4 regions of the Glutamicibacter protophormiae genome follow, and region 3 is predicted to be linked to each of the others. Evidence: riboswitches for the same ligand, from Rfam matches in the RefSeq annotation. Region 3 holds a riboswitch; each other region holds the start of a gene.
The links. Region 3 has a riboswitch for S-adenosylmethionine ahead of JQN66_RS16175 (acyl-CoA dehydrogenase family protein). Riboswitches for the same ligand answer to the same signal wherever they lie in the genome.
Positions count from the first base shown of each region.

Region 1: it holds a riboswitch for S-adenosylmethionine, as region 3 does, so the genes downstream of both, JQN66_RS14225 (OsmC family protein) here and JQN66_RS16175 (acyl-CoA dehydrogenase family protein) in region 3, are expected to answer to the same signal.
Region 2: it holds a riboswitch for S-adenosylmethionine, as region 3 does, so the genes downstream of both, JQN66_RS01380 (ABC transporter ATP-binding protein) here and JQN66_RS16175 (acyl-CoA dehydrogenase family protein) in region 3, are expected to answer to the same signal.
Region 4: it holds a riboswitch for S-adenosylmethionine, as region 3 does, so the genes downstream of both, JQN66_RS01425 (ABC transporter substrate-binding protein) here and JQN66_RS16175 (acyl-CoA dehydrogenase family protein) in region 3, are expected to answer to the same signal.

Region 1 is NZ_CP069806.1:3,036,257-3,038,450, forward strand. It holds gene JQN66_RS14220 (DEAD/DEAH box helicase) at 1-1,048, opposite strand, end outside; SAM riboswitch class IV at 1,198-1,319, shown strand; gene JQN66_RS14225 (OsmC family protein) at 1,351-1,902, shown strand; gene JQN66_RS14230 (cytochrome P450) at 2,020-2,194, shown strand, end outside.
Region 2 is NZ_CP069806.1:273,510-275,703, forward strand. It holds gene JQN66_RS01375 (aliphatic sulfonate ABC transporter substrate-binding protein) at 1-296, opposite strand, end outside; gene JQN66_RS01380 (ABC transporter ATP-binding protein) at 380-1,201, opposite strand; SAM riboswitch class I at 1,207-1,308, opposite strand; SAM riboswitch class I at 1,575-1,665, shown strand; gene JQN66_RS01385 (acyl-CoA dehydrogenase family protein) at 1,683-2,194, shown strand, end outside.
Region 3 is NZ_CP069806.1:3,462,514-3,464,707, forward strand. It holds gene JQN66_RS16170 (acyl-CoA dehydrogenase family protein) at 1-127, opposite strand, end outside; gene JQN66_RS16175 (acyl-CoA dehydrogenase family protein) at 156-1,367, opposite strand; SAM riboswitch class I at 1,416-1,507, opposite strand; gene JQN66_RS16180 (hypothetical protein) at 1,723-1,884, opposite strand; gene JQN66_RS16185 (alpha/beta fold hydrolase) at 1,950-2,194, opposite strand, start outside.
Region 4 is NZ_CP069806.1:283,313-285,506, reverse strand. It holds gene JQN66_RS01425 (ABC transporter substrate-binding protein) at 1-1,150, opposite strand, end outside; SAM riboswitch class I at 1,272-1,363, opposite strand; gene JQN66_RS01420 (SDR family oxidoreductase) at 1,907-2,194, shown strand, end outside.

The sequences.
Region 1 (2,194 bases), 430 kb from region 3:
CTTGGATGTCTTCGGCCGGAACCACCATGGCACCGGAGCTGATGAGATCCTTAAGCTCTTGGCCGACGGCTTCATCCAGCGGGGCAATGGAAAGATCCTTGGTTTTGTCCAGGGGTTTATCGGCGTAGGCCACCAGCGTTGGAGGGTTTCCCAACGCCAGGACATGCTCGGTTTCGCCGTTCGGCCCACGGATGATGCCCTCAACTGTCAAGCCGCTCTCGCTGCGCCGCAGGTCCAGGAAAGCGGACCCGGCCAGATCGGTTAGGGCCACGTCGGCGCGGTTGCTGGCATTCCCGTTGACAAGGTGGATCCCGGATTCCCTGATCCGTTCGAAGGCTTCACGCAGATCCTTGCCGGGAAGGTTATTCAGGGTGATCCAGTCGGTGGCATCCCAAACATGTCCGTACAGGTCGTGTTGTGCGCGCTCGTTGAGCATGACCAGTTCGTTGGCCGCGCGGCGCTGTTCCTTGGCGAAGCGGTCGTCGAAAGGCAGTTTGCGCCATGACACCCCGGTCTGCACCCACGGGCTGCGCGCTCCCCTGCGTGCGGGACGTGCATTGAGATGCACGCTTGGCCTGCCAAAACGGGTGGCCGCAACGACCTTCAGGATGAGGCCCAAGGGCTCTTCTTCAAGCTCGTCTTCGAACTCACTGCTCTCAGGAACGTGTGGGAGCAGCCGTTTCAGGGTTCGTTCCCACTGCGCGACCTGCGGCATCTTCCAAGTATCTTGTGGCCTTACTGCATCCGTAACTCTGAAGCCCCCACCGTCGATCTGGGTTGCCTCGACGAGCAGAGCGGCGACATGCTCGCAGGAGTACTCCCCTTCGTGGGCATCGCAGCGACTGCTGAAGCTGATATTCGTACCCTGGATCGACAACTGGACCACTACGAACGCATTATTCACCCAGCCGAATACGGCGGACATTCCCGGGGTCTGTTTCCGGTCGTGGATGGATACCTGTCCCTCGTTGGCGATAGCCCAACCTGCGGCGTATTCTTCCTCGGTCACTAGTGTCTGAGCGGCAACGGGTGTTAGCTGGTAATCCATACACGCAACTTCTCGGGTGGGCGGCCGCGCTGAGCCTGCGCGGATTTCAGTCCCAATTCTATCGGTGCGACAGACAGTTTGCCCTGTGACGAAACATGAAGACTGCTATTTACCAACACCGGAGAAACCCGGTAGAAAAGTAACTACTGAATCACGAGTTCCAATCACACAAGCCCTGGCTGGTTGGACGGCAACCCTATTCGCGTCATTGTGCGGGGTGCTCCAGGTGATGATTCGACGGACCTGAAAGACAGGTTCGTAAGCGATGGCGCCCCTTGCGCCAGAAAGGGGATCAATTCCTCATGTCTACCGCAGCTTCCACCATTTCCGTTGCCGAAGACCGCTCCGCCCGCCTGCAGCAGGCTGGCACCGGCTGGGGCGAACGCATCTCCACCGCCCCGGACAGCGCCAAGCTGACCTTCATTGTCCAGGGCGAGGGCTTCGGTTCGGTAGCCAGCAACATCATCTCCGGAAAGCACACCTTCACCGTGGACGAGCCTGCGGCCCTGGGCGGCGACGACCTGGCAGCGAGCCCGGTCGAATATGCACTGGGCGCCCTGATCTCCTGCCAAGTGGTTATCTACCGCCTCTATGCCGAGCAGTTGAATATCCAGGTTGACGACGTGAAGATCGTGGCCAACGGAAATCTGGATGTACGCGGCCTGTTCGGCATCGACAAGTCGATCCGCCCGGGCTTCACCTCGGTAGACCTGGACGTGCAGATCTCCGGCCCGGAATCCGCTGAACGCTACGATGAACTGCGGCAGGCCGTCGATGCCCACTGCCCTGTACTGGACCTGTTCGCCAACCCGGTGCCGGTGAGCACCAAGATCTCTCTGGATTCGAACAACTAGCTGATCAGCATGGCGTTGCCCGCTTCATGGGCGACGCCATGCTGTACACAGAGTCTTGTTTCCGCAGTGTGGCACTCATAGGCTGACTGCGAAGGCTAAGGACCGGATAGAACTGCCATGCCTGCGCAGGAAATTGTCCAGTGGGACCCCAAGGATCCCGAAGCGCTCGCCAACCAGATCGCTGCCTACGACCGGCTTCGCTTGCAATGCCCCGTAGCCCATAGCGATTTCCTAGGCTATTCGATCCTCCGCCATGAGGACGTGCTCACTCTTCTGGGCGACCATGAAAGTT
Region 2 (2,194 bases), 630 kb from region 3:
CCTGCGGTGGAGCCGACCTGAACTGCGTCTGCGCGCAGCGCTTCGTTGGCCTTGTTCGATCCGGCGGACTGGATCCATTCGACGGTGACTCCCTGCTCCTTGGCTGCCGCATCCAGCCATCCCTTTTCCTTGAGAACTAGGCTCAGCGGGTTGTAGGTGGCAAAGTCGATGGACAGCGTCTTGCCGTCGCCTGCGGCCGAAGCGTTTTCGCCGGCGCAGCCTGACAGTGCAACGGCGCCAACTGCCAAGGCTGCGAGAGACAATGCGGTGCGACGGGTGAAGTGGTTTGCGAGCATGAGAATTCCTTGATTTGTGCGTGCGAGTGCAGCGGCCGCGAAAGTGCAGCCGTTGAAGAGAAAGTGCGTCGGCGAAGCTGGCGCTAGTGGTTTGTGGCGTCTACGCCCAGAAGGCCAAGGAGCCTTGCCCGGTTGGCAACGAACTGCTCGTTGCTGTGGCTACGGGGGTGGGGAGCCTCCAGCCGGAGGTCTTCAATGACCGTTGCCGACTGCTGGTCGTTACGACGTCCAAGAACCACAACGCGATCGGCGAGAGTCAAAGCTTCGTCGACATCGTGGGTCACCATCAATACGGTCGTTGGGAACGATGCATGGATCGACAGCAGTAAGTCCTGCATTTTCAGGCGGGTCAGAGCATCTAAAGCGCCAAATGGTTCATCGAGCAGCAGCACGCCAGGGCGGCGTGCCAGCGCCCTGGCAAGGGAAACCCGCTGTGCCATGCCACCGGAAATCTCGCGTGGCCGCAGGTCGGCCGCGTGGCTCAGTCCGGTCAGCTCCAGAAGCTGGTCAATGAGTTCGTTGCCTTCCAGCCTGCTGGTTCCCGGAGCCAGTCCGAGCGAGATGTTCTCTCGCACCGAACGCCAGGGAAGCAATCGCGGTTCTTGGAATGCTACCGCGCAAAGTTCGTTGATGTCGTTGACTTCCCGGACGCCGGTGAAGACCGCGCCACTCGAAGGGTGATCCAGACCTGAAACCGAACGCAGGAGTGTTGACTTGCCGCAGCCGCTGGCACCGAGGATCGCCACGACTTGGCCTGCATCGATGTGCAGGTTGACGTCCGCGAGAACTGTGCGCTGTTCATTCTTTGTGGTGAACGTACGCGAGACATTTCGGAAGTCGACGGGCAGTGCGGTGGACGTGCTGGTGCTGTCGGCGGTCTGAGGCAGGGCGAAGGCAGTGGCCATGATCATCTCCATCGGTCCTGGCGGTAGCACCGGCCGGGAATCCTAGGATTCAACGGTGGTTGCTGCGGCGTCATAGAGCCAGATCTCTCGGCCGCTCGGGATGGTTACAGGTCTATTACATGCATTCGAACGATTTCATTGCAAATCCTGCGTAACATGAAAAATCTTCGATATGACCGCGCGAGCTGTGGGATATTTCGTTATTTATTTCATTGAATGACGGTTTGATCGATTTTTACCCTCCATGCTTGGGTCATCTTCGGCGGTTCACCGCATAGAGCACCCGTCGGGTTCTGCAACAGCAAGTCTTTCGGCGACAAAATATGACTTCGGGGCTTGGAATCGCCCGTTTGTTACGGCTACAAATGATTACGACCCATCCAGAGCGGCTGAGAGATCTGGCTCCACGACGCCGCAGCAACCACCTTTAGCCGGGACGGTGCTACCGCCAGGATCGATGGAAAGAATCGAGGACTTTTTTATGTCTTTTGGCGCACCCCAAAACAATCTCGAGGTGGACTTCAACACGCTGAGCACGCCGGGAGCCGGCAATGCGCTGGAGCTCGATGAATTCACCGAAGAGCGTCCGACCCGCCAGTTGCTCAAGGTGACTCCCGGTCCGGGAGCCGACGAAGACTACGAGCGCCTCGCCGCGATTTTCCGTCCGGTGTTCGCCCAGATTGCCGCCGGAGCCAAGGACCGGGACCGCAACCGCATCTTGCCCTTCGAGCAGGTGGGGTTGCTGAACCGCGAGCGTTTCGGGGCGTTGCGCCTTCCGGTCGCCAACGGCGGCCACGGTGCCAGACTCAGCGACGTCTTCCGCCTGCTGATCGAACTTTCCGAGGCGGATTCCCACATCGGGCAGCTCTGGCGTGCGCACATCGCCTTCGTCGAAGACGTGCTGCGCCTGCAGGACGAGCAGCTGAAGGCCAAGTGGTTTGCGCGCATCGCCGCCGGGCAGATTGTCGGCAACGCCTACACCGAAAACGGCGG
Region 3 (2,194 bases):
CGACCTGCTGGTAGGGCAGGGCGCCGGTGCGGTCGCGCTCGGCGGCGCCGGCCGCGATCTTCTCGAAGTGCGGGGCGAAGCGGGCGGTGAGTTCTGCCAGGCGGGTGCGGGTGGCAAGTGCGGTCATGGTGCGGTCCTTTCAGGCGGTGGAATGTTTAGGTGTACAGCGACAGCGGCTGCGATTCGCCGCGCAGGAAGTACGCGCCGACCTCGATCTTCTTGTAGTCCACCGGGTCGTGCAGCGAGTGCGTGCGCACGTTGCGCCAGAACAGGTCCAGCCCGACGCCGCTCTGGGTGGAGGAGGAACCAGTGACCTCGAAGATGCGGTTGGCGACCTCCACGCCGGCCTCGGTGGCCACGACCTTCAGCTCCGCGATCGCCACGGCCAGTTCCGCGCGCTGCGGCTGGGTGACCGCGCCGGCCAGCGAGAGCAGCGCATCGAACCTGCGGCCCAGCTTCTCGGCCAGGGCGGCGACGGCGGCGGTGCGGGCCTTCAGCTCGCCCACGGTGCGCTGGAACACCGGATCCTGCGAGTAGGTCTCCGCCGCTGAGAGGAACCAGGCGTTCTTGCGCCCCAGCAGGATCTGCTTGCCGCGTTCCAGCGCGCCCTCGGCGATGCCCACGTAGAAGTTGGCGAAGGCCAGCTGGATGCCCGGGGTGAGCAGGGTGGAGACCGGCTCGTCGGTGACCGGGCCCAGCACGTCGGCCGGCTCGATGCGCACGTTGCGGTACACCAGCGAGTTCGACGCGCTCAGCCGCTGGCCCAGGTAGTCCCAGTCGTCGACGATCTCCAGCCCCTGCGCATCGCGCGGCACCACGAAGGCCAGCAGCTCGCCGGTGCCTTCGACCTGGGCGTTCACGACGATCACCTCGCCCACCCCGGATCCGGTGGAGAAGCGCTTGGCGCCGTTCAGCCGGTAGCCGGCGCCCTCGCGGGTCAGCACGAGGGTCGGGTCCACCGGGTTGACCGAGTCGCCCCACAGCCAGCGTTCCTCCACGGTGCGCCGCCACCAGGCGGCCTGCGCCTCGGCCGGGGCGTAGAACGCGATGGAAGACTGGTTGATGTAGTGGTAGGCCAGCAGCTGGGAGATCGACCCGTCGGCGGCGGCCAGGATGCGGATGACCTCGAAGGCGGTCTCGAAGTGCCCTCCGGCGCCGCCGAATTCGGCGGGGGCCAGCAGGTCCAGCAGCCCTGCCTCGCGCAAGAGCCGCACCTCCGCGAAGGGCTGCGCGTTGGCGCGGTCGCGGGCCAGCGCGTCGGCGGCCAGGGTGCCGGCGACCTGGCGGGCGATGCCGCGCCAGTGCTCCAGTTCGGTCTCGCTGGCGGTGCCGGCGTAGGGGACGCGGGGCAGTGCGGTGACGGTCATGATCGGGCTCCTTGGACATCGTGTTCCGAGGGATTCCGGGGTTCCCGGGCTCCATCGAACCTGGCGGTAGCACTGCCTGCGGAAGTGCAGGTTTGCTGCGGCGTCGCGGAGCCAGGTCTCTCAGCCGCTCTGGATGGTGTGCACCGATTCAAGCACGCCCCCGGAGCGCTCGGGAACCGCGCCGTCACGCGGCGGAACGCACCGCAAGACGGCGTCATATTCGGCCGGCGCGCGGCGGGCCGGAGCGCCGAACATGTCGCCGCATGACGCCTGCGGGACGCGGTGTGCCGCGCGCCGGGCACGGCGAAACCTCCGGGCGGCGGGGCCATCCGGAGGTTTCGAAGGGTTCAGCGGGTCAGCGCCCGCGCTTCATGAAGGCGTTGACGTCGTCGCTGTTGAACAGGTCCGGAACGGTCCAGCCATCCAGGTTGTATTCGCCCATGCACTGTTCGACCATGCCGTTCATCAGGCCGACGGCGCCGGACTGCTTGGCGTGCATCAGCATCTCGATGCGCACGTTCTCGTGGTTGCCCGAGTAGCTGCGCTCTTAGAGCTCGTGGCGGCCGCCGAATTCGGAGCCGGCTAGCGGGAGAGGAAGCCCAGCAGCAGGTCGTTGACCTCCTTGGCATGGGTCCACAGCAGCCCGTGCGGCGCGCCCTCGACCTCGTGGTACTCGGCGGCCGGCAGCGCCGCGGCGAAGCGCCGTCCGGTGACGTCGATCGGCAGGATTTGGTCCGCAGTGCCGTGCACGATCAGCGCCGGCACGTCGATCTTGGGGATGTCTTCGCGGAAGTCGGTCACCCAGGTCAGCTGGGCGGCCACCGAGG
Region 4 (2,194 bases), 640 kb from region 3:
TTCCGTCAGCACCGACCTTCCAGCCTGCTTCCTCCAGAAGCTGCTTGGATTTCTCCGGGTTATAGGCGATTTCGGACGACAAGTCGACGAAGCCCGGGGCCTTGTGGTTCAGGACCGAACCGGCCACCACGTAGCTCTCGGACAGCACGGTGTCCTTGATTGCCTGGCGATCGATACCGATCTGGAGAGCCTGGCGAACCTTGACGTCTTCCAGCTTGCCGGAACCGATGCGCACGGCAGCTTGGTTGGTGGTCAGGTCGACACCCTGCGCGGCGAAGACTTGGCCCCCGTTGGCTGCCAGCACCTGTTCGTCCACCGGCTGCAGTCCGCGGACAAGGTCAACCTGACCGGACTGCGCAGCGCCAGCGCGGCTGGCTACCTCAGGTAGGTACTTGATCACCAGTTTGTCCAGATAGGCATCGCCCTGGTTTTCTGCGGTTTCGGGTGCCCACGCGTAGTCGTCTCGGCTGGTGAAGACAACTTCCTCGTCCGGCTTTTCCGATTCGAAGACGAACGGGCCAGAGCCCACGATCTTCGCGATAGCGGACTGTCCTGCGTTATCCAGCTTCAAGGTCTTCGGGGAAACCAAGCCTGCTGCGACGGACGAGGTGGCACGCAGGAAGTTGGCGTCTGGACGTTTGAGCGTCACCTTCACCTGGTTCTTGCCGAGGACCTCCGCCGACTTATAGGCGCCGAAGTCCACGTTCGGAGCGACCTGCGCGTCCTTGATGCCCAGGCCCAGCGCGTCAAGGTTGAGCTTGACCGCTTCCGCGTCCAGCGCGGATCCATCGGAGAACGTCACCCCGTCACGAATGGTGAACGTGAATTCAGTCTGGTCGTTGTTTGCTTTGAAGTCCTCAGCGATCCATCCAACGAGCTTGCCGGACTCCGCATCGAAGTAGGTCAGGCGGTCCAGGACCGAGTTCAGGACGTTTGCCTTCTCATAGAAGCGCGCCGCCTGCGTCTGCCAGTTGTTAATCGGGGTAACTTCGGCAAAGGTAAAGGTACCGCCTTCAACCGGATCGCCGGCGGCAGCGGGAGCACCTTCAGCCGGAGCTGCGGTAGTCGAATTTCCGCCGCATGCGGTCAGGGTCAGGCCCAGGACGGCAACAAGTGCCGCCGCTTTCAAACTCAGGTGCGCAGTACGCATATTCGTAAGTTCCTCTCGGTATTTGAGCCGAGGATTACGCCTGATATTCAACGATCCGGTTGTTGCGAATTCGAGGGAAGGCAGAGCACTCCCCTTGAAGAACCGTTGCGAAATCTAGCAATCTCCATCGGTCCTGGCCTTAGCACCGATCCCGCTATCGGGTGGTTGCTGCGACGTCAACGAGCCAGGTCTCTCAGTCGCTCTGGATGGTGTGGCGTCCAATTTCTTGAACAATTTCAGTGTCGAACACGGAATCGCATGTGACCAAGCGTGACGTAAGGAATACGTCATGAAGTCATGGAAAAAGTGGTACCCCGCGAGTTTCACGCCATATTTGACGTAACAAATTGCCTTGTGGCGTTATGTGACGCCGATCAAAGCGCACACTTGACGACGGCTGGTTGGGCTCCTGCTCCTGATTCCGCAGTCCAGCTTTCAGGGAGCCCGTTTTAGCTCCTGCTGCAACGGCACCACAAGTGGCTCGGTTCTCCCCAGTGTTTTTCTGGCTCGACGAGTGCTGATGCAGGTGGAGAATTTTCCGTACCAGCTGCGCCCTTTGCATACCGGACGCCAATATCAGCTGGCGGCGACGCCCATCGAATCGAAAGGAATTCCTTGTATTCAGGCCCTGGCTGCAGGTCTTCATGATTCGGGCGGCCCTGCGGTCCACACCGACAACGCTTCACCCGCTGAATCCTTACGATCCCGGGCCTCTGCGAATAGGCTGGGGTCCACGGAAGCCAACGGAGGAACCCCATGAAGATCGCAGTCGCCGGAGCCACCGGAAAACTCGGCACCCTCGTCATCGATGCACTGTTATCCCGGGGCGCCCCAGCGGACAGCTTGGTCGCGCTCGGCAGATCCCCTCAGAAGCTCGAAGCCCTGGCAGCCAAGGGCGTGGAGACCCGCGCCGCCGACTACAACGCGGCGCACACGCTCGTCGCGGCCCTCGAAGGCGTCGACCGGCTGCTGCTGATTTCCGGCAGCGATGTCGGACACCGGATCCCGCAGCATGAGAACGTCGTCAATGCCGCCCGGCGTGTT